DNA from 3 places in the Bradyrhizobium sp. USDA 4502 genome. Region 2 is predicted to be linked to each of the others. Evidence: predicted binding sites of a transcription regulator. Region 2 holds the regulator's gene; each other region holds the start of a gene.
What was found. The regulator PhoB, encoded in region 2, activates phosphate uptake and scavenging genes when phosphate is short. The targets are predictions, from matches to a motif close to TGTCATNNANCTGTCAT.

Region 1 (6,739 bases), 1.0 Mb from region 2:
AAAGGATGTCCCGCTGCTCTGCCGCATCGATACGCTGGACGAGCTCGACTACTATCGCAACGGCGGCATCCTGCATTATGTGCTGCGCAAACTGGCGGCCTAAGGCCCCTTTGTTTGAGCATGGTCTGTCCGGAAAACCGCTTCACACTTTTCCGGACCATGCTCCAACGCGGATTTGTGATCGGTGCCTCACTGCTTAGTGAGTAGCGGCTAAAAAGAAGGCGGCCTATGAAAAGGCCGCTTTCTCGCGTTTTGGGGCACGCAAGTTCAGGGACAGACTTCATGCTCCGTACAATTACGGATGGAAATCATCACGACTGGTTCGCAGTATGACAGCGATGATGGCCTATAACTGTATCTCGCGATGGTCGAGCGCCCTTGGTATCTGCGCAATCGTCGCGATCATCCGCCCCGCCCACGCCGATCCGCGTGCCGTCGTCGAACTCTTCACCTCGCAGGGATGCTCGTCCTGTCCGCCCGCGGACAAGATCATCGGTGACCTCGCGAAGGACCCCAACGTCATCGCGCTGAGCATGCCGATCGACTATTGGGACTATCTCGGCTGGAAGGACACGCTGGCCGATTCCCGTTTCAGCGCGCGCCAGAAGGCCTATTCGCATGTGCGCGGCGACCGCGACGTCTACACGCCGCAAGCCGTGATCAATGGCTCCGCGCATGTGATCGGCAGCGATCGCGCCAGTATCGAGGACGCCATCAAGGACACCGAAAGGAGCGGCAGCGTGATGTCGGTGCCCGTGACGATGACGCTGAGCGGCAAGCAGATCAACGTGTCGGTCGCCGCATCGAAGTCGCCGGCCGTGTCGCGCGGCGAGGTCTGGATCTGCTCGATCTCGAAGTCGGTGCCGATCTCGATCGCGCGCGGCGAGAACCGCGGCCGCGAGATCACCTACCACAACGTCGTGCGCAATCTCCTCAAGGTCGGTGACTGGAACGGTTCGTCCGGGAGCTGGACCGTGCCGCTGGAGAACATCACGCGTGACGGTGTCGATGCTGCGGCGGTGTACGTCCAGGACGGCAACCGCGACAAGCCGGGCCCGATGCTCGGCGCTGCCTTCACCTCACTTCACTAGCGCCTCGCTGCGGTAAGGCGCGATGCGCCGGCTTCCGCCGGTCGCACGCATGTTTTCGTGCAGCCGCATGGCGACAAACCTGCATTCAGTGATCTGCCGAAAGGAAGGCGCCGGTGCTTGGCGCGCGCGTCTTGCTTGCGCAGGTCCCAAAACAAAAAGGACCAACTTTCGTTGGCCCAGTGTTGGGATTTGACTCCCCTGCGAACAGGCCCGATCCCGACGGCCCCGGGGGGCTGGGGGCTGAGGAATCCGGAACCGAAAGGACCGGGCCAACGCAGGGTTTTCTTTTCGCAGGGCAGCGGGGCGGGCGATGGGCGGAAGTGGGGCAGCAATATGATTCCGCTAACGTTCCCGTGACTCTGCGGTTTTTCGGACAATCCGCCGCGCGCGGCGGTGGTTAAGGCCCGGTTGCATTGCGATTGGCCCCTTGCGGGCCCCCTCGCTTAGCGCGATCATGTCACTCTCGTGACGATCCCGGAGAGGGGCCTTCGGAACCCGATCGTCACCGAGGTGACAGGAGGCGCTCGATGAGTTTGATCTCGGAGGACACTGATCCGAGCGGGAGTCGTGCCGCGGCGCGCACCGCCGCCGCGACCCCTCAGCCCAACCGCGTGACATTCAATCGACTTGAGCTCAACCGCATTCTCAATCTCTACGGCCGTATGGTCGCCGACGGCGAGTGGCGCGACTATGCGATCGACTTCCTGAAGGACCGTGCCGTGTTCTCGGTGTTCCGGCGCGCATCCGAAATGCCGATCTACCGGATCGAGAAGGACCCCCGGCTTGCGCGCAAGCAGGGCATGTACAGCGTGATTTCCGCGACCGGCCTGATCCTGCGCCGCGGCCATGAACTCGAACGCGTGCTGTTCGTGATCGACCGCAAGCTGTCGCTGGTCTAAGCGCGTCAGGTCAGTCTGCTTGTAGCCCGGAGGAGCCAACGGGTCGCGCGAACGCGCTCGATGGCAGGCTCCGCGTAATCCGGGGCCGTTGAAGCCGCGGATGAGCCTATCCCGGATTTCGCTTGCGCTTCATCCGGGCTACATCACATCTCGCCTCGCCCAAAAGAAAAGCCCCGGCGGAATGGCCGGGGCTTGGATTTGATCGGCTCGCTCGAGGCGCTTAGTCGCGCTGGCCGAGCAGCTGCAGGAGCAGCGTGAACAGGTTGATGAAGTTCAGGTAGAGCGACAGCGCACCAGTGATTGCCGCACGCTCTGCCATCACGCCACCCTGCGAGGCGTAGCCGTAGATGTAGTCGTTCTTCAGCCGCTGGGTGTCCCAGGCGGTGAGGCCCGCGAACACCAGCACGCCGACCACCGACACGATGAACTGCAGCGCCGAGCTCGCCAGGAACAGGTTGACCAGGCTCGCGATGATGATGCCGATCAGACCCATGAACAGGAACGAGCCCATGCCGCTCATGTCACGCTTGGTGGTGTAGCCGTAGAGGCTCAGCGCACCGAACGTTGCCGCGGTGATGAAGAACACGCGCACGATCGAGGTGTGCGTGTACACCAGGAAGATCGACGACAGCGACAGACCCATCAGCGCCGAGAACACCCAGAACAGGAGTTGGGCGGTCGCGGGCTGCAGGCGGTTGATGCCGGCCGAGATGACGAACACCATCGCCAGAGGGGCGAGGATGAACAGCCACTTCAGCGGGCTCACGAACATCGCGTAGCCGAACTGCGTCAGATAGGCGTTGCCGAACTTGGCGACGGCGGCCGACTGGTCGGTCGTCACCGCACCCATGTAGACGCCGAGCGCGGCGAGGCCGGTGATGGCCAGGCCGATGCTCATGTAGTTGTAGATGCGCAGCATGTAGGCGCGCAGACCGGCGTCGACGGCCGCAGCGTCAATGCGCCCGGCGGCCCGGCCGAAAGGAGAAGCGTAGTTGCGGTCTAGGTCCGACATGGTCGAATTCCCGTGGTTGGTCCCGGTGGAGCGCAAGGGATTTGCGGCGCCGGTCGTAAATCTATCTCAGATGGCTCGGCTTGCGGAACATTAATTCCGTGTCATTCAAACCGACTATCCGACCCGATTGGTATGTGGGAAATTAACACATCCGACGCAAGCTTCCACGCGCGGCCGAATGTCGCTCTGCCCTAGCATCATAGGCAAAAACGGCGCTCGCGCCGCTACATTTTGTCACAAATTCCGCAATACTGAGGCCGGCTTCTGGTTTAGCGCGAGCAGCGTCCCGGCGAGCCCCAGTCCGACCGTGACGACCAGCGCGGCGACCACGACTAGCGCGGCGCTGCCGGCCTGCCAGATAAAACTCAGCGTCATCAGCCTAGTCACGATCAGCCAGGCCGCGATCGAGCCGGCGATCACCCCGAACACCGCGGTTGCAAAACCGATCATCAGATACTCCAGCGCGTAGGCGCCGAGCAGTCGCACCCGCGTGGCGCCGAGCGTCTTGAGAATCACGGCGTCATAGACGCGGTGGCGGTGTCCGGCGGCGAGCGCGCCGCCGAGCACCAGGATCGCGGAGATCAGCGTCACGGCGCTGGCGCCGCGGATCGCCAGCACCAGATTGCTGACCACGCTGCCGACCGTCTCCAGCGCCTCGCGGACCCGCACGCTGGTCACCATCGGGAACGCGTCGGCGACCTGCTTGATGATGCGCGCGTCGTCGGCGGAATCGGCGTGTGGTTCCGTCAGGGTCGCGACATGGCTGTGCGGCGCGCCCTTGAAGGCATTCGGCGAGAATACCAGCACGAAATTGATGCCGAGGCCCTGCCAGTCGATGTTGCGCAGGTTGGCGATCTTCGCCGGCACGTCGCGTCCGAGCACGTTGACGACGATCTCGTCGCCGATCTTCAACGACAGGCCGTCGGCGATCTTCTTCTCCATCGAGACCAGCGGTGGCCCGCTGTAGTCCGGCCCCCACCATTCGCCCTCGACGATCTTCGAGCCCTTGGGGATTTCGCCGGTGTAGGTCAGGCCCCGGTCGCTCTGCAGCACCCACTCCGAATCGACCGACGGCTTGAGCTGGTCGGCCTTGACGCCGCGCGCGGCCACGATCCGTCCGCGCAGCATCGGTACATCCTCGACGGTCGAGCCGGCGGCGACCTTCGCCAGGAAGGCATTGAAGCGGTCGGCCTCGGTGGAGGGGATGTCGATGAAGAAGAACGACGGCGCCCGCTCCGGCAGGGCGGCCAGGAATTGCCGGCGCAGATTGCCGTCGATCTGGGTGATGGTAACGAGCACCGCCAGCCCGAGCCCCAGCGACAGCACCACCGACGGCGTCAGCGCGCCCGGCCGGTGGATGTTGGCGATCGCGAGCCGCAGCATGGTCATGCGGCTGCGCGGCAGCCGCCGCGCCACCGCCATCAGGAGCTCGGCGATTCCGCGCAGCAGCAGGAACACCGCGATCGACGAGGCGACGAACACGGCAGCGACCCGCTTGTCATAGGCAAGCCCGATCGCGACTCCGATCAGGAGCGCGATCACCGCGGCCATCAGCGCCAGATAGCTCCAGCGCGGGCGATGCCACTCGCTGGCGACGGTCTCGCGGAACAGCGCGGCGACCGGCACGTCATGGACACGGCCGAGCGGCCACAGCCCGAACGCCAGCGCGGTGAGCTGGCCGTAGAGGAAGGACAGCGCGAGCTCGTCGGGATGCAGCGCGGGCACCACCGGCAGCGGCAGCAGCTTGCCGAACAGGCCGACGATGACGAAGGGCAGCGCGGCGCCGAGCACGAGCCCGATCACCGAGCCGATCCCGGCCAGCACCACCACCTGCGTGCAGTAGATCGTGAAGACGTCGCGGCCGGTGGCGCCGAGCGCCTTGAACGAAGCGATGACGTCGCGGCGCCGGTCGATATGGCTCTTCACCGCGTTGGCGACGCCGACACCGCCGACCAGCAGCGCCGCGAGGCCGACCAGGGTCAGGAACTGGGTGAAGCGGTTGATGGTGCGCTCGAGCTGCGGCGAGGCATTGCTGCGGCTGCGGACCTCCCAGCCGGCCTCCGGCGCGGCGGTCCGCGCGCCGTCGATCAGCGCGGTGGTGGCGCGATCGTCGTTGGCGCCGTCAGGCAGCTTCACGCGGTAGATCCAGCGCACCAAGCTGCCCGGTTGCAGCAGGTCGGTGGCGTGCAGGCTGGCTTCGCTGATTAGGAAGCGCGGGCCGAGGCCGACGCCGCCGGCAAGCTTGTCGGGCTCGGCCACCACCACGCTGCGGATCTGGTAGGTCGCACTGCCGATGGTGACGCGGTCACCGAGCTTCAGGTCGAGCCGCGCCAGCAACGTCGAATCGGCGGCCGCGCCGTAGACGCCGTCGCGTTCGGCAAGCAGATCGGCGACCGGCATGTTCGGCTCGAGCGTCAGCTCGCCGAGCATCGGATATTTGCCGTCGACGGCCTTCAGCTCGACCAGCGCCAGCTTGCCGTCATTGCTGCGGGCCATCGCGCGCAGCGTGGCCGCGATCGAAACCTCGCCGCGCGTGCGCAGATAGGCGACCTCGTTGGGTTTGGCCTCGCGCGAGATCAGCGAGAATGCGACGTCGCCGCCGAGCAGCGTACGTCCCTCGCGGGACAGGCCGTCGCCAAGGCTCGCGGCGACCGAGCCGACGCCGGCAATCGCCATCACGCCGAGCGCGATGCAGGCGATGAACACGTAGAAGCCGCGCAGGCCGCCGCGCAATTCGCGCAGCGCATAACGGAAGGCAAGCGACGACGCGCGGCCCTGCACCGCGACTTCGGACGCGATGCTCATGTCGTGGATTGTCCGTCGATGCGGCCGGAGCGCAGCCGCACGACGCGGTCGCAGCGCTGCGCGAGCGCGAGATCGTGCGTCACCAGCACCAGCGTCATGCCGCGCTCGGCGTGCTTGGTGAACAGCAGGTCGACGATCTGCTTGCCTGTCGTCTCGTCGAGATTCCCGGTCGGCTCGTCGGCAACGAGGATCGCGGGATCGGGCGCGAGCGCGCGCGCGATCGCGACGCGCTGCTGCTCGCCGCCGGAGAGTTGCGTCGGATAATGATGCAGGCGCTCGCCGAGCCCGACCGATTGCAGCTCCTGCGCGGCGCGCGCAGCGGCATCGGGATTGCCGGCGAGCTCGAGCGGCACCGCCACGTTCTCCAGCGCCGTCATGGTCGGGATCAGATGGAATGACTGGAAGACGATACCGACCTGGCGGCCGCGGAAGCGCGCCAGCGCATCTTCGTCGAGGGCATTGAACGAGGTGCCGTTGACGACCACTTCTCCACTGTCAGGACGTTCGAGCCCCGCCATTACCATCAGCAAGGTCGACTTGCCCGAGCCCGACGGGCCGATCAGGCCGATGGCCTCACCCGCTGCCACACGAAGGCTGATATCTTTGAGGATATGGACCCGTGCCGCGCCGGTGCCGAGCGAGAGATTGACGTTCCTGACGGCAATGGTGTCCGGCTCGACGTCGGTCAGTGAAGAGGATTCGATGAGACTGTCCATGGTTCGGTCATATGGCACTTCCGCGTCTGCGGTCGAGGGCCGGTTGAGAATCTTCGTGCACATACTCGTGTTGCTTATGGGCTTGATGACGGCGGCCAGCGCGCAGACGCCAAGGCTGGAGAATGGCCCGGAGAAGGGGCCGGCGAAGCCGATCAAGATGGTGGTTCTGGGCGATTCCCTGAGCGCCGGGTACGGCCTCCCGGGCCCGGCGGCATT
Region 2 (6,739 bases):
TGGTCCGACGATCGCGTCGAGCAGCTGAAGAAACTCTGGGAGTCCGGCCTGTCGGCCAGCCAGATCGCGGCGGAACTTGGCAATGTGACGCGAAACGCCGTGATCGGCAAAGTGCATCGGCTCGGCCTCTCCGGCCGCGCCAAGGCACCCTCCACGGCCGCGCCGCGGCAGCGCAAGGCTCGCCCGGCCCAGCACATGATGCGGGTGGCGCGTCCGGTCTCTCGCGGCAACACCGCGCTGGCGCACGCCTTCGAGGTCGAGATGGAGCCCGATCCGATCTCCTACGACAATGTGGTGCCGATGAGCCAGCGGCTCTCGCTGCTGGAGCTCAACGAGGCCACCTGTCATTGGCCGGTCGGCGATCCCTCGAGCCCGGAATTCTTCTTCTGCGGCGGCAAGGCGCTCGCCGGCCTGCCCTATTGCGCGCATCACTCGCGCGTCGCCTACCAGCCCGCCGCCGATCGCCGCCGGCCGTCGGCGAAACCGCAGATCAAGTGAGCACTCGGGAAAACGACGGAAGACCTCAAAAACAAATCCCCGCGAAAGCGGGGATTTTTTTGTGTGATGCGTAGCCCATTACATCACCGGCGTCGTCCCGGCGAAAGCCGGGACCCATAACCACTAATGCGTGTTGTTAGAAAGCCGTCTGGCCGCGTGCCGATTGCACTGGCCGCGGCGTATGGGTCCTGGCTTTCGCCCATAGGCGCTAAAATAGGATTTGCGCCTTGGATTCGCTTGTGATTCCAAGATGGAATGGCACACGAATCGCTTGTGAACAAAGATTGGGCGCGCGTTGTCGCCCGACTTGGCGGAGCCGAGGCTCTGAACATTAGCGCGCGCAAGACGAAGGCGTTTGTCCGTCCGCGGGAGATCAGCAATGCGGTCGACTTGCTGCGCCTGATCTTGGCTTATTGCCTTGGTGAGAAAGGGCTGCGGTTGACGGCGGCATGGGCCACGTCGGTTGGGCTTGTCGATATCTCCAACGTGGCTCTGTTGTATCGCTTACGTCAGTGCGGAGATTGGCTGGCAATCTTGGTCGAGCAGGCGCTTGCCGCCGCGGCGCCGAAGGCGAGCCGCGGTCGTCTGATCCGTATTGTTGACGCCACGACGGTCCCCAAGGCTGGGACGAGCGGCAGGAACAAGAACGCAGTGTGGCGTATCCATAGCGCGTTCGATCTTCCGCAGGAGCGCTTTGGTCACTTCGAACTGACCGATCAGCGAGCGGGCGAGACGCTGGATCGGATACCGGCGGTTGCCGGTGAGATCCGTCTTGCCGATCGCGCCTATCTGCAACCGGAGCGCATGGCGCATCTCGTCGATGCCGATGCGGACTTCGTGATCCGGGCCGGCTGGAAGAGCGCGCGCTGGCTCGATGCCGAAGGTAATCTTGTTGACCTCACTGCCGAACTGCGCAACGCCTCGGCGCGTGGCCTGATCGATCGGCCGATTTGGATAAAGCGCAAGTCAGGTGCGCCGCCGCTCGCAGTGCGTCTGGTTGCCGCGAAGAAGCCGGCGCAAGCTGCTGCGGCTGCGCGACGCAAGGCGCGCCGGACTGCACAAAAGGGAGGTCATCAGCTCTCCAGGCAAACACTTGACGCCGCAGATTGGGTGATCCTGGTGACCTCACTCAGGCCAGAGGACTTCACGACTGCAGATATCCTCGCCCTCTATCGGCTGCGATGGCGCATTGAGCTCGGCTTCAAGCGGCTGAAAAGCCTGATTGGCCTGAAGGGACCTCCCGGAACCGACGAGCGGTCCGCCAGACCCCATATCCTCGCTCATCTGCTGATCATTCTATTGCTCGAGCCGCTCGTCGACGAACTCGAAGACTCTCCCCGCTTGGCCGACGCCGCCTGACCCACCCAGTGACGTGGCGTCTGCTGCGCCAGCTCGTAGCTTCGCTACGGCAAGCGATCATTCCACAGCCCGCAATCGCTCTACTCTGCAGAGCCAGTCACGCTCTCCGGCGACATCTACGCGAGCCACCCAGACATAAGCGCCACTATCAGACTATGATCAAACTATCTTAGCGCCTATGGGCTTGCGCCGGGACGACGCCGTGTTGCGGTTTATGAATGCCGCATGGCCGTTACGGCTGTGGCTCGGCCTTGGCAAAGCGGTCGTCGAGCGCGTAGCCGGCGCCGCGCACGGTGCGGATCGGATCCTGCTCGCGGCCCGGATTGAGCAGCTTGCGCAGGCGGCCGATATGCACGTCGACGGTGCGCTCATCGATGTAGATGTCGCGGCCCCAGACGCTGTCGAGCAGTTGCTCGCGGCTGAACACGCGGCCGGGATGCTCGAGGAAGAATTCGAGCAGGCGATACTCGGTCGGCCCGAGATCGATCGGACGGCCCGAGCGCGCCACGCGGCGCTTCTCGCGGTCGAGCTCGATGTCGCCATAGGTCAGCACGGTCGCAAGCCGCTCCGGGCTGGCGCGGCGCAAGAGGCCCTTCACCCGCGCCAGCAGCTCCGGCACCGAGAACGGCTTGACGATGTAATCGTCCGCGCCGGTGGCAAGCCCGCGCACGCGCTCGCTTTCCTCGCCGCGCGCGGTCAGCATGATGATCGGAAGCTGCTTGGTCTCGGGCCGCGCCCGCAGGCGGCGGCACAGTTCGATGCCGGACAGGCCCGGCAGCATCCAGTCCAGCACCACGAGGTCGGGAACGCGCTCCTTCAGCCGTGTATCCGCATCGTCGCCGCGCCCCACCGTCTCGACATCGTAGCCTTCCGCATCGAGATTGTAGCGCAACAGCGTCGTCAGCGCTTCCTCGTCTTCGACTACCAGAATGCGTGCGCTCATCGGTCTAAGTTCTTTCTCTGTGGTGATCCGTTGCCCAGACGCAAACCGAAACGCTTACTTCCTTGAGCATAGTCCCCGCGGAAACGATTTGTCGCGAGGATCATCCAGTTTCGCTCTTGCCGGTTCCGTGCTTGCCGATCATGCCTCAGTTGCCCGGCACCGTGGTGGCAAAAGTGGTCATGTCCCCCTTCGGGCGCTTGTCGGTGATCTGCTGGCCCTCGATCATGTAGAACACGGTCTCGGCGATATTGGTGGCGTGATCGCCGATCCGCTCGATGTTCTTGGCGCAGAACATCAGATGGATGCAGAACGAGATGTTGCGCGGATCTTCCATCATGTAGGTGAGCAGTTCGCGGAACAGCGAGGTGCAGATCGCATCGACCTCCTCGTCGCCCTTCCAGACGTTCATCGCCGCCGGCAGGTCGTGCGCGGCATAGGCGTCGAGCACCGACTTGACCTGCGACAGCACGAGGTCGGTCATGTGCTCGAGGCCGCGGATCAGCTTCAGCGGCTGGAAATCGCTCTCCAGCGCCGCGACGCGCTTGCCCATGTTCTTGGCGAGGTCGCCGATCCGCTCGAGATCGGTGGCGACGCGCATCGCGCTGACGATCTCACGCAGGTCGATCGCCATCGGCTGGCGGCGCGCGATCGTCAGCACCGCGCGCTCTTCGATGTTGCGCTGCAGATTGTCGATCTCGATGTCGGCGGCGACCACGCGCTTGCCGAGCGCGACGTCGCGACGGATCAGCGCGTCGACCGACTCGGTAATCATTCGTTCGACCAGGCCGCCCATCTCGGCGACCAGGCGGGTCAACTCCTGCAGGTCGCTGTCGAATGCCTTGGCGGTATGTTCAGAAGCCATCGCTTGTCTCCCTCAACCATGATCCCGGGGATCATGGCTTCGTGTCCTGAATTTTAGCATGACCTGATCGGAAAACCGGTTTCCACTTTTCCGGATCATGCGCCGGTCAACCGAACCGGCCGGTGATGTAGTCCTGGGTGCGCCGATCGCTCGGTGAGGTGAAGATCTTGTTGGTGTCGTCGAACTCGATCAGCTCGCCGAGATACATGAAGGCGGTCTTGTCGGAGACGCGCGCCGCCTGCTGCATGTTGTGGGTGACGATCGCGATCGTGTAGTCCTCGGAGAGCTCCTGGATCAGTTCCTCGACCTTGGCGGTCGAGATCGGGTCGAGCGCCGAGCACGGCTCGTCGAACAGGATCACCTCGGGGCGCACCGCCACGGTGCGCGCGATGCACAGGCGCTGCTGCTGGCCGCCGGAGAGCGACAGGCCGGAGGCGTTCAGCTTGTCCTTGACCTCGTTCCACAGCGCGCCGCCGCGCAGCGCCTTCTCGACCCGGTCGTCCATCTCGGACTTCGAGATCTTCTCGTAGAGGCGGATGCCGAAGGCGATGTTCTCGTAGATCGTCATCGGGAACGGCGTCGGCTTCTGGAACACCATGCCGACCCGCGCGCGCAGCAAGTTGAGGTCGAGCTTGGGGTCGAGAATGTTGGTCTGGTCCAGCATCAGCTGGCCGACCGCGCGCTGGCCCGGATACAGGTCGTACATCCGGTTGAAGATGCGCAGCAGGGTCGACTTGCCGCAGCCGGACGGGCCGATGAACGCCGTGACGCGGTTGGTGCCGAGCGTCAGGTTGATGTTCTTCAGCGCGTGGTGCTCGCCGTAATAGAAGTTGAGGTTGCGCACCGTGACTTTCGGCGGCGCTTCCGGCAGCGGAACCTGGGGAATGTGGCCTGCGGCAGTCGTGGAGACGGAAAGCTCGGTCATTTTGCGGCCCTTTCGGCACCAAGGATACGCGCGCCGATATTCAACGCGAGCACGGTGAATGTGATGAGCAGCGCGCCGCTCCACGCCAGCTCTTTCCAGTAGGCGTAGGGGCTCTGCACGAAGTTGTTGATGGTCACTGGCAGGTTGGCCATCGTCTTGGTCAGATCCAGGCTGAAGAACTGGTTCGACAGCGCGGTGAACAGCAGCGGCGCGGTCTCGCCGGCGACGCGGGCGGTCGCCAGCAGCACACCGGTGATCAGACCCGATCGCGCGGCACGATAAGCGATCCGCTTGATCACCAGCGAACGCGGCAGGCCGAGCGCGGAGGCGGCCTCGCGCAGCGGATTGGGCACCAAGAGCAGCATGTCCTCGGTGGTACGCAGCACGACCGGGATCACGATCACCGCGAGCGCAAGACTGCCTGCGATCGCTGAGAAGCCGCGCATCGGCACCACCACCGCACCATAGATGAACAGGCCGATGATGATCGAGGGCGCGCTGAGCAGGATGTCGTTGATGAAGCGGATCACCGAGGTCAGCTTGTCGTGCTTGCCGTATTCGGCGAGGTAGGTGCCGGCGAACAGGCCAAGCGGCGCGCCGATGCCGACGCCGATCACGGTCATGATGACCGAGCCGACGATGGCGTTGAGCAGGCCGCCTTCGGTCGAGCCGGGCGGCGGCGTGTTCTGGGTGAACAGCTGCACGCTGAGGCCGGCAAGGCCGTTATAGAGCAGCGTGATCAGGATCAGCGCCAGCCAGGTGACGCCGAACAGCGCCGCACCGACACAGAGTGCGCGGATGACGATGTCGCTGCGGCGGCGGGATTTGTAGATCGGGTTCATGGCGTTACTTCCCCGCCTTCTTTTCAAGCCGCATCAGCATCAGCCGCGCGCCGGCGAGCACGAAGAAGGTCAGCACGAACAGCAGCAGGCCGAGCAGGATCAGGCCGGACTGGTGCAGGCCGTCGCTCTCGGCGAATTCGCTGGCGATCGCCGCCGAGATCGTGGTGCCCGGCGCGAAGATCGACGACGAGATCCGGAACGAGTTGCCGATGATGAAGGTCACCGCCATGGTCTCGCCGAGGGCGCGGCCGAGCGCCAGCATGATGCCGCCGATCACGCCGACGCGGGTGTAGGGGATCACGACGCTGCGAACGACTTCCCAGGTGGTGCAGCCCATGCCGTAGGCGGCCTCTTTCAGCACCGGCGGCACGGTCTTGAACACGTCGACCGAGATCGCGGTGATGAAGGGCAGCACCATGATCGCAAGGATCAGCGCGGCGTTGAACAGGCTGAGATAGGACGGCGGGCCTGCGAACACCGCGCCCAGCACCGGGACGCCCTCGAAGATCCGGATCATGAAGGGCTGGAACGTGTTGGCCAGGAACGGGCCGAGCACGAAGAAGCCCCACATGCCGTAGATGATCGAGGGGATGCCGGCGAGCAGCTCGATCGCGATGCCGATCGGGCGGCGCAGCACTTGCGGGCAGAGCTCGGTGAGGAACACGGCGATGCCGATGCCGACCGGAATGGCGATCAGCATCGCGATGACCGAGGTAATCAGCGTGCCGTAGATCGGGCCGAGCGCGCCGAGCACCGGCGGATCGGCCGAGGGCGCCCAGCGCTGCGTCCACAGGAAGGCGAAGCCGTATTCCTTCATCGCCGGCCAGGCGCCGACGATCAGCGACAGGATGATGCCGCCGAGGATCAACAGAACCGAGATCGCCGAGATACGGGTGATCCAATAGAAGGTGAGGTCACCAAGCTTGAAGGCGCTGAGGGCCTTGGCGCGATCGTAAGGTCCCGCGGCTTCCATCACATCGCTCTGAACAGCCATGTCTGCCACGCCAATCCCCTCTTTAGTATGCAAAAGCCACGCAAACCGCTACGCCCCGAAGCGATCTTCACTGACGCATTTGGCCGGGCGTCGTCGTTCCAGCCACGCCCCTTGAGGCGCGAACCCCGGCCTCGATCCCGCGCTTGTCGCCGCGGTGATGGAGGCCGGGTCTTGGTCGCTCAACCTGTGCCGCGATCCTGTCGGCACAGGCCCTGTCGCAGCGTCGGACTTAGCTCTTGATGTCCGACGACCAGGTCTTCTCGATCAGCTTGACGACCGAGTCCGGCATCGGAATGTAGTCGAGCTCTTCGGCCGC
Region 3 (6,739 bases), 4.2 Mb from region 2:
CTTGCCGCAGGCGAAATAGTCGAGGAAGAACAGCGGTTCCGCGCCCTGCACGACGAGGTCGTTGACCGACATCGCGACCAGATCGATGCCGATACCGCCATGAATGCCGGTCTCGATCGCGATCTTCAGCTTGGTGCCGACGCCATCGGTCGCGGCCACCAGGACCGGATCCTTGAAGCCGGCGGCCTTGAGGTCGAACAGCCCGCCGAAACCGCCGATCTCGGCGTCCGCGCCAGGCCGCGCGGTGGCCCGCACCATCGGCTTGATCAGATCGACCAGTCGATTGCCGGCGTCGATATCGACACCCGAATCCGCGTAAGTGAGCCCGTTTTTGCGCTCGGTCATGCCCAATTCCAGATGATCAGGGGCTGGTTACGAGGAATTCCGCCCCCGCGCAATGGCTCGCGGCGCTGCCGCCGCGATACTATGTAGATAACACAAGGCGGCTGCGCAAAAGAGCCGGATATCGAGTAAAATCAGGCTTCTAGCCGGGAAGCGATCCAAGTTGAGCATTCCGAACATCATCACCCTCGGCCGCATCATCCTGGTGCCGGTGATCGTCTGGGCCATCGTGTCCAGCCAGATGGAGATTGCGTTCGCGATCTTCGTGATCGCCGGCGTCTCGGACGCGGTCGACGGTTTCCTCGCCAAGCGCTTCAACATGACGAGCGAGCTCGGCGCCCTGCTCGATCCGCTCGCCGACAAGGCGCTCCTGGTGTCGATCTATGTCGCGCTCGGAATCTGGGGCGCGGTGCCGCGCTGGATCGTGATTCTCGTGGTGTCACGCGACATCATGATCGTCTCCGCCGTGATTGTGTCATGGTTGTTCGACAAGCCGGTCGAGATGAAGCCGCTGATGGTGTCGAAGCTGAACACGGTGGCGCAGGTCGCGTTCGCAGCGCTGGTGCTGGCCTCGCTCGGCTTCGGCTTTCAGCCACATCCTTACGACCTGATCCTGATGGGCCTGGTCACGATCTTTACTTTGGGTTCGGTGTCCCTCTATCTCGTGGAGTGGGTGCGGCACATGAGCACCATCGAAGCTCGGTAGGCGGGATCCGGAAAAGTGGAAGCCGGTTTTCCCGCGACAAACGCGACGCGTTTGCGCATGGCTAAAATGAAGTGGTTTGGAGACCTGCGTGGCCAGTAGCGTTCAACCTCGTCAATTGGCCTTGGCCCTGCCGCACGAGGAGAAGCTGACCCGCGACGATTTCCTTGAGGGCCCTGCCAATGAGGCGGCGCTGGCGCTGATCGACGGCTGGCCGGACTGGCCAAACCGAATCATGCTGCTGGTCGGGCCTGACGGCTCCGGCAAAAGCCACCTCGCCGCGATCTGGGCCGAGAGCGCCGGCGCGCGCTCGACCGCGGCGCATGCGCTGACCGCCGACACGGTGCCGACCGCGCTTGCGACCGGTGCGCTCGTCGTCGAAGACCTGAGGCCGGCGGATTTCGACGAGCGCGCAATGTTTCATCTGATGAATCTGGCGCGCCAGGACGATGCCTACGTGCTGATCACGGCGCGCATTCCGCCCTCGGCGTTCGAGATCGAATTGCGCGACCTGCGGTCGCGGCTCCGCGCGGTGCCGACCGTGACGCTGCTGCCGCCGGACGACCAGCTGTTCCGCGGCCTGATTGTCAAGTTCTGCGCCGACCGCCAGATGAGCGTGGACGAACCGCTGGTCAGCTATCTGAGCAACCGGATCGAGCGTTCCTACGTTGCCGTCCGGCAGGCGGTCGAGCTCCTGGATACCGAGGCACTCCGGCTCGGCCGTCCCGTCACGCGGGCGCTGGCGGCGGAGCTGTTGCGCGACGCCTGATCCATCCCGCGGCTTGACGGCGCAGGCGAGCGGAACATCAATGTCATCGAAACGTCATCGCAATATCACATGGTCTCTGCGGCTCTCGGCTACACCGCCCCGGCCCTGCCCTGAATTGGACCAGCACTTTATGGACTCGGCACAAGCTACTGAAATCAAAGAAAAAGAGGCGGAATTTCCCGCCATTCCCGCAATCGCGACCAGCCCCGAACGCTTCATCAACCGGGAGCTCTCCTGGCTGCACTTCAACCGGCGGGTGCTCGAGGAATCGGTCAATCTCGGCCATCCCGTGCTGGAGCGGGTCCGCTTCCTGTCGATTTCGGCGAATAACCTCGACGAGTTCTTCATGGTCCGTGTCGCCGGCATCAAGGCGCAGGTCCGCGAGGGCATTACCGAGCGCAGCCCGGACGGCCTGCTGCCGGCCGATCAGCTCGTGATGATCAACAAGACCGTCTCGCAGCTCGCCTCCGACCAGCAGGCGATCTGGAGCGACCTGCGGGATATCCTGGCCAAGGTCGGCATCCAGCTGGTCGACGGCCGCGACGTCACCAAGTCCGAGCGCAGCTGGATCGAGGATCACTTCCTCCACAGCATCTTCCCGCTGCTGACGCCGCTGGCGATCGACCCGGCGCATCCCTTCCCGTTCATCCCGAATCTCGGCTTCACGGTGGCGCTGCAATTGTCGCGGATCTCCGACGGCAAGGCGATGAACGCGCTGATCCGCATGCCCGGCAAGATCGACCGCTTCATCCGCATCCCCTCCACCAAGGAAGGCGCGCCGGCGCGGCTGATCACGCTGGAGCAGGCCACCGGTCTCTTCATCGGCCGCCTGTTCCCCGGCTACACCGTCAAGGGCCAAGGCGCATTCCGCATCATCAGGGACTCCGAACTCGAAATCGAGGAAGAGGCCGAAGATCTCGTTCGCCTGTTCGAGACCGCGCTCAAGCGGCGCCGCCGCGGGTCGGTGATCCGGCTCGAGATCGAGGCCACGATGCCCGAAGAGCTGCGCATCTTCGTGCAGCACGCCTTGTCGGCCGCAGACGACGAAGTGATCCTGGTCGACGGCGTGCTGGCGATGAACGAGCTGTCGCAGCTCACCCGCCTCAATCGCCCCGACCTCGAATTCCCGCCCTATGTGCCGCGCCACCCCGAGCGGGTGCGCGATCATGGCGGCGATATCTTCGCCGCCATCCGCCAGAAGGACCTCGTGGTCCATCACCCCTACGAATCCTTCGACGTCGTGGTGCAGTTCCTGCAGCAGGCGGCACGCGATCCCGACGTGGTCGCGATCAAGCAGACGCTCTATCGCACCTCGAACAATTCGCCGATCGTGCGCGCGCTGGCGGAAGCCGCCGAGGCCGGCAAGTCGGTGACCGCGCTGATCGAGCTGAAGGCGCGCTTCGACGAGGAAGCCAATATCCGCTGGGCCCGCGACCTCGAACGCGCCGGCGTGCAGGTGGTCTACGGCTTCATCGAATTGAAGACGCATGCCAAGCTGTCGATGGTGGTGCGCCGCGAGGGCGGCAATCTCACGACCTATGTGCACACCGGCACCGGCAACTATCACCCGGTCACCGCGCGCATCTACACCGACCTCTCCTACTTCACTTCGGATCCGATCATCGGCCGCGACGTCGCGCGGGTCTTCAACTACATCACCGGCTATGCCGAGCCGAGCGACATCGAGAAGATGGCGGTGTCGCCGCTGACGCTGCGCAAGCGGATCATCGAGCACATCCACGGCGAGATCGCCCACGTCAAGCACGGCCGGCCCGGCGCGGTCTGGATGAAGATGAATGCGCTGGTCGACCCTGATATCATCGACGCGCTGTACGAGGCCTCGCAGGCCGGCGTCTCGGTCGAGCTCGTGGTGCGCGGCATCTGCTGCCTGCGGCCGGGGCTGCCGGGACTGTCGGAGAACATCCGCGTCAAATCGGTGATCGGCCGGTTCCTGGAACACGGCCGAATCTATTGCTTCGGCATGGGTCAGGGCCTGCCGAGCACAAAAGCTGCTGTGTATATCTCGTCCGCTGACATGATGCCGCGAAACCTCGACCGCCGCGTCGAGGTTCTCTGTCCGCTGCAAAATCCCACGGTGCATCAGCAGGTTCTCGAACAGATCATGGTCGCGAACCTGAAGGACACCGAGCAAAGCTGGCAATTGTTGCCGGATGGGTCGTCAACGCGTATGAAGGCCGCGAAAGGCGAAGAGCCCTTCAATCTGCATGACTACTTTATGACAAATCCGAGTCTGTCCGGCCGTGGTAAGTCTCTCAAGGAATCTTCACCGCGCCGTCTCACGCGTCGCAACGAGCGTCAGCAGCCATCGTCTTAAGGGGGCCTTACGGTGAAGCGGCCGCGGAAGCGCGCTTCCAGCGTCGCTGTCATCGATATCGGCTCGAACTCGGTTCGTCTCGTGGTCTACGAGGCGATGGCGCGCAGCCTCATCACAATCTTCAACGAGAAGGCGCTGTGCGGGCTCGGGCGCGAGGTGCAGAGCACCGGCCTGCTCGCAACCGATGCCGTCAACAAGGCGCTCACCGCGCTGCGCCGTTTTCGTGCGCTGTGCAAGATCCAGCAAGTCGGCCGCGTCTACGCGATCGCGACCGCGGCCTGCCGCGACGCCAAGAACGGTCCGGACTTCATCGCCAAGGCCGAGCGCATCTGCGGCGCCAAGATCGAGATCCTCACCGGGCCGCGTGAAGCGAAGCTATCCGCGCTCGGCGTCGTCTCGGGCGTGCACAATCCGAACGGCATCGTCGGCGATCTCGGCGGCGGCTCGCTTGAACTGATCGATGTCAAGGGCAGCCGCGTGCGCAGCGGCGTGACGCTGCCGCTCGGCAGCCTCGCGCTGCAGGACCTCTCCAACAAATCGCTCAAGCGCGCCGAACGCATCGTCAAGAACGAGCTGCTCGGCGTCGCCCAGCTCAAGACCGGCCGCGGCCGCACCTTCTATGCCGTCGGCGGCACCTGGCGTGCGCTGGCGCGCATTCACATCATCCAGAGCGGCTACCCGCTCAAGGTGATGCACGGCTATTCGATCCCGGCGGCCGACGCACTCGACTTCGCGCAGCGGCTGCGACGGCTGGCGGCCACCAACATGCTGGCCAATATCGAGTCGGTCGCCGACGCGCGGCGGCCGCTATTGGCCTATGCCGCGCTCGTGCTCGAATACATCATCCGCGTGGCCCAGCCGAAGACCATCGTGTTCTCGACCTTCGGCGTACGCGAGGGCCTGCTCTACGAGATGCTGCCGCAGGCCGAACGCGCCAAGGACGGACTGCTCTGCGCCGCGCAGAATCTCAACGAATTGCTGTCGCGCTCGGCCCGCCACGCCCAGGAGCTGACGGCGTGGACCGACCGGCTGGTGCGCGTCGTCAGGCTACGCGAGACCGAGGAAGACCGCAGGCTGCGGCACGTCGCCTGCCTGCTCTCCGACATCGGCTGGCGGGTGCATCCCGATCATCGCGGCGAGGAAACCCTCAGCCTGATCATGAACGGCAATTTCGGCTCGATCACGCATCAGGGCCGCGCCTTCGTCGCGCTCTCGGTGTTCTATCGCTACGCCGGGCTCAGCGAGGAAAACGAGCCGCCGCCGCAGATCCGCGCGCTGGTGACGCCGGCGATGGACGAGCGCGCCCGCGTGCTCGGCGCCGCATTTCGCGTCGCGCATCTGATCACGGCGGCGCGCACCGGCGTGCTGCCGGCAACCCATTTCCGCACCCAGGGCCGCAAGCTGATGCTGGTGTTCGAGCACCGGATGGTGGATCTGGTCGCCGACCGCGTCGGCAGCCGCTTCAAGCAATTGGCGCGGCTGGTCGGGCGCGCCGGCTCGATCGTGCGGCGCTAGGGCATGATCCGGAAAAGTGCGAAGCGGTTTTCCCTCGCGACAAACGCGGAATGCGTTTGCGCGGAGATCATGCTCAAACAACGAGCTCGACCCAATCGCATCGCGATTTAGGGCTCACGCCGCCTTGGCGGCGTGCTTGGCCTTGCGGAGTGCGTGGCGGCGCCAGATCGACCCCACGACCAGCACCACGATGATGCCGAGCACCGCGAGCGCGATCTCGCCGCCATTGCCGCCATGGGCGAATTGCGGCGACATCCCGACCGACGTCAGCCAGGAATCGAGCTTGGTACCGAGCGGTCCGGCGAACAGCGCGTCCAGCTTCGGATGCACGGCGGGATCGGTCGCGATGACGTCACCCGCGATCCAGCCGAGCAGCGCGGCACCGGCCCAGACCAGGACCGGCAGCTTGGTGAGCAGCGCCATGATCAGCGCCGCGCCGGCAACGATCAGGGGAACGCTGATCGCAAGTCCGAGCACCAGCAGCGGCACGCTGCCATTAGCGGCGGCAGCCACGGCGATCACATTGTCGAGGCTCATCACGATGTCGGCGACGACGACGATCTGAACCGCGGCCCACAGATGCGCGGCCGCGTGCACGCTGTCCTCGTCCTCCTGCTCCGGCACCAGCAGCTTGGCGGCAATCACGATCAGCGCCAGTCCGCCGACCAGCTTCAAATAGGGAAGCTCCATCAGGCTGGCGACGATGCCGGTAAAGATGACGCGCAGCAGCACTGCCGCGGCGGCGCCGAGAATCATGCCCCACAGGCGCTGGCGCGGCGCGAGCCCGCGGCAGGCGAGCGCGATCACGAGCGCGTTGTCGCCCGACAGCAGGACGTTGATCCAGATGATCTTGCCGACGGCGACCCAGAACGTCGGCGTCGCCATCTCGTTCTTGAATTCGGTGAAGAACGCGCCGATGTACGCCGGATCAAAGATCTGCCACAGCCAGTCCACAGCGAGTCCTATTCGGCCTTGCGGCCGCCCCTGGCGGCGGTCGTCCGCCGCTCCCCGGTTCTACTTCGACGCGGTCTCCTCGGGAGACCGCGCCACTTTCAGCAATACGGTGTCAGCCGAC

Region 1: a site for PhoB is predicted at 1,546-1,562, ahead of ACVW1B_RS36320 (DUF2794 domain-containing protein). Genes of this name have one in related genera too.
Region 3: a site for PhoB is predicted at 1,856-1,872, ahead of ACVW1B_RS11510 (RNA degradosome polyphosphate kinase). Genes of this name have one in related genera too.

The regions. Positions count from the first base shown of each region.
Region 1 covers NZ_JBSSGF010000001.1:7,786,207-7,792,945, forward strand. Annotated here, with positions in the region: gene acnA (aconitate hydratase AcnA) at 1-103, shown strand, start outside; gene ACVW1B_RS36315 (DUF1223 domain-containing protein) at 330-1,091, shown strand; gene ACVW1B_RS36320 (DUF2794 domain-containing protein) at 1,619-1,990, shown strand; gene ACVW1B_RS36325 (Bax inhibitor-1/YccA family protein) at 2,211-3,002, opposite strand; gene ACVW1B_RS36330 (ABC transporter permease) at 3,237-5,807, opposite strand; gene ACVW1B_RS36335 (ABC transporter ATP-binding protein) at 5,804-6,523, opposite strand; gene ACVW1B_RS36340 (arylesterase) at 6,579-6,739, shown strand, end outside.
Region 2 covers NZ_JBSSGF010000001.1:6,750,479-6,757,217, forward strand. Annotated here, with positions in the region: gene ACVW1B_RS31555 (GcrA family cell cycle regulator) at 1-498, shown strand, start outside; gene ACVW1B_RS31560 (IS4 family transposase) at 754-1,857, shown strand; gene phoB (phosphate regulon transcriptional regulator PhoB) at 2,090-2,800, opposite strand; gene phoU (phosphate signaling complex protein PhoU) at 2,946-3,662, opposite strand; gene pstB (phosphate ABC transporter ATP-binding protein PstB) at 3,769-4,587, opposite strand; gene pstA (phosphate ABC transporter permease PstA) at 4,584-5,429, opposite strand; gene pstC (phosphate ABC transporter permease subunit PstC) at 5,434-6,423, opposite strand; gene pstS (phosphate ABC transporter substrate-binding protein PstS) at 6,653-6,739, opposite strand, start outside.
Region 3 covers NZ_JBSSGF010000001.1:2,549,723-2,556,461, reverse strand. Annotated here, with positions in the region: gene purM (phosphoribosylformylglycinamidine cyclo-ligase) at 1-345, opposite strand, end outside; gene ACVW1B_RS11520 (CDP-alcohol phosphatidyltransferase family protein) at 506-1,048, shown strand; gene ACVW1B_RS11515 (P-loop NTPase family protein) at 1,137-1,814, shown strand; gene ACVW1B_RS11510 (RNA degradosome polyphosphate kinase) at 1,945-4,149, shown strand; gene ppx (exopolyphosphatase) at 4,162-5,664, shown strand; gene ACVW1B_RS11500 (TerC family protein) at 5,779-6,618, opposite strand; gene ndk (nucleoside-diphosphate kinase) at 6,731-6,739, opposite strand, start outside.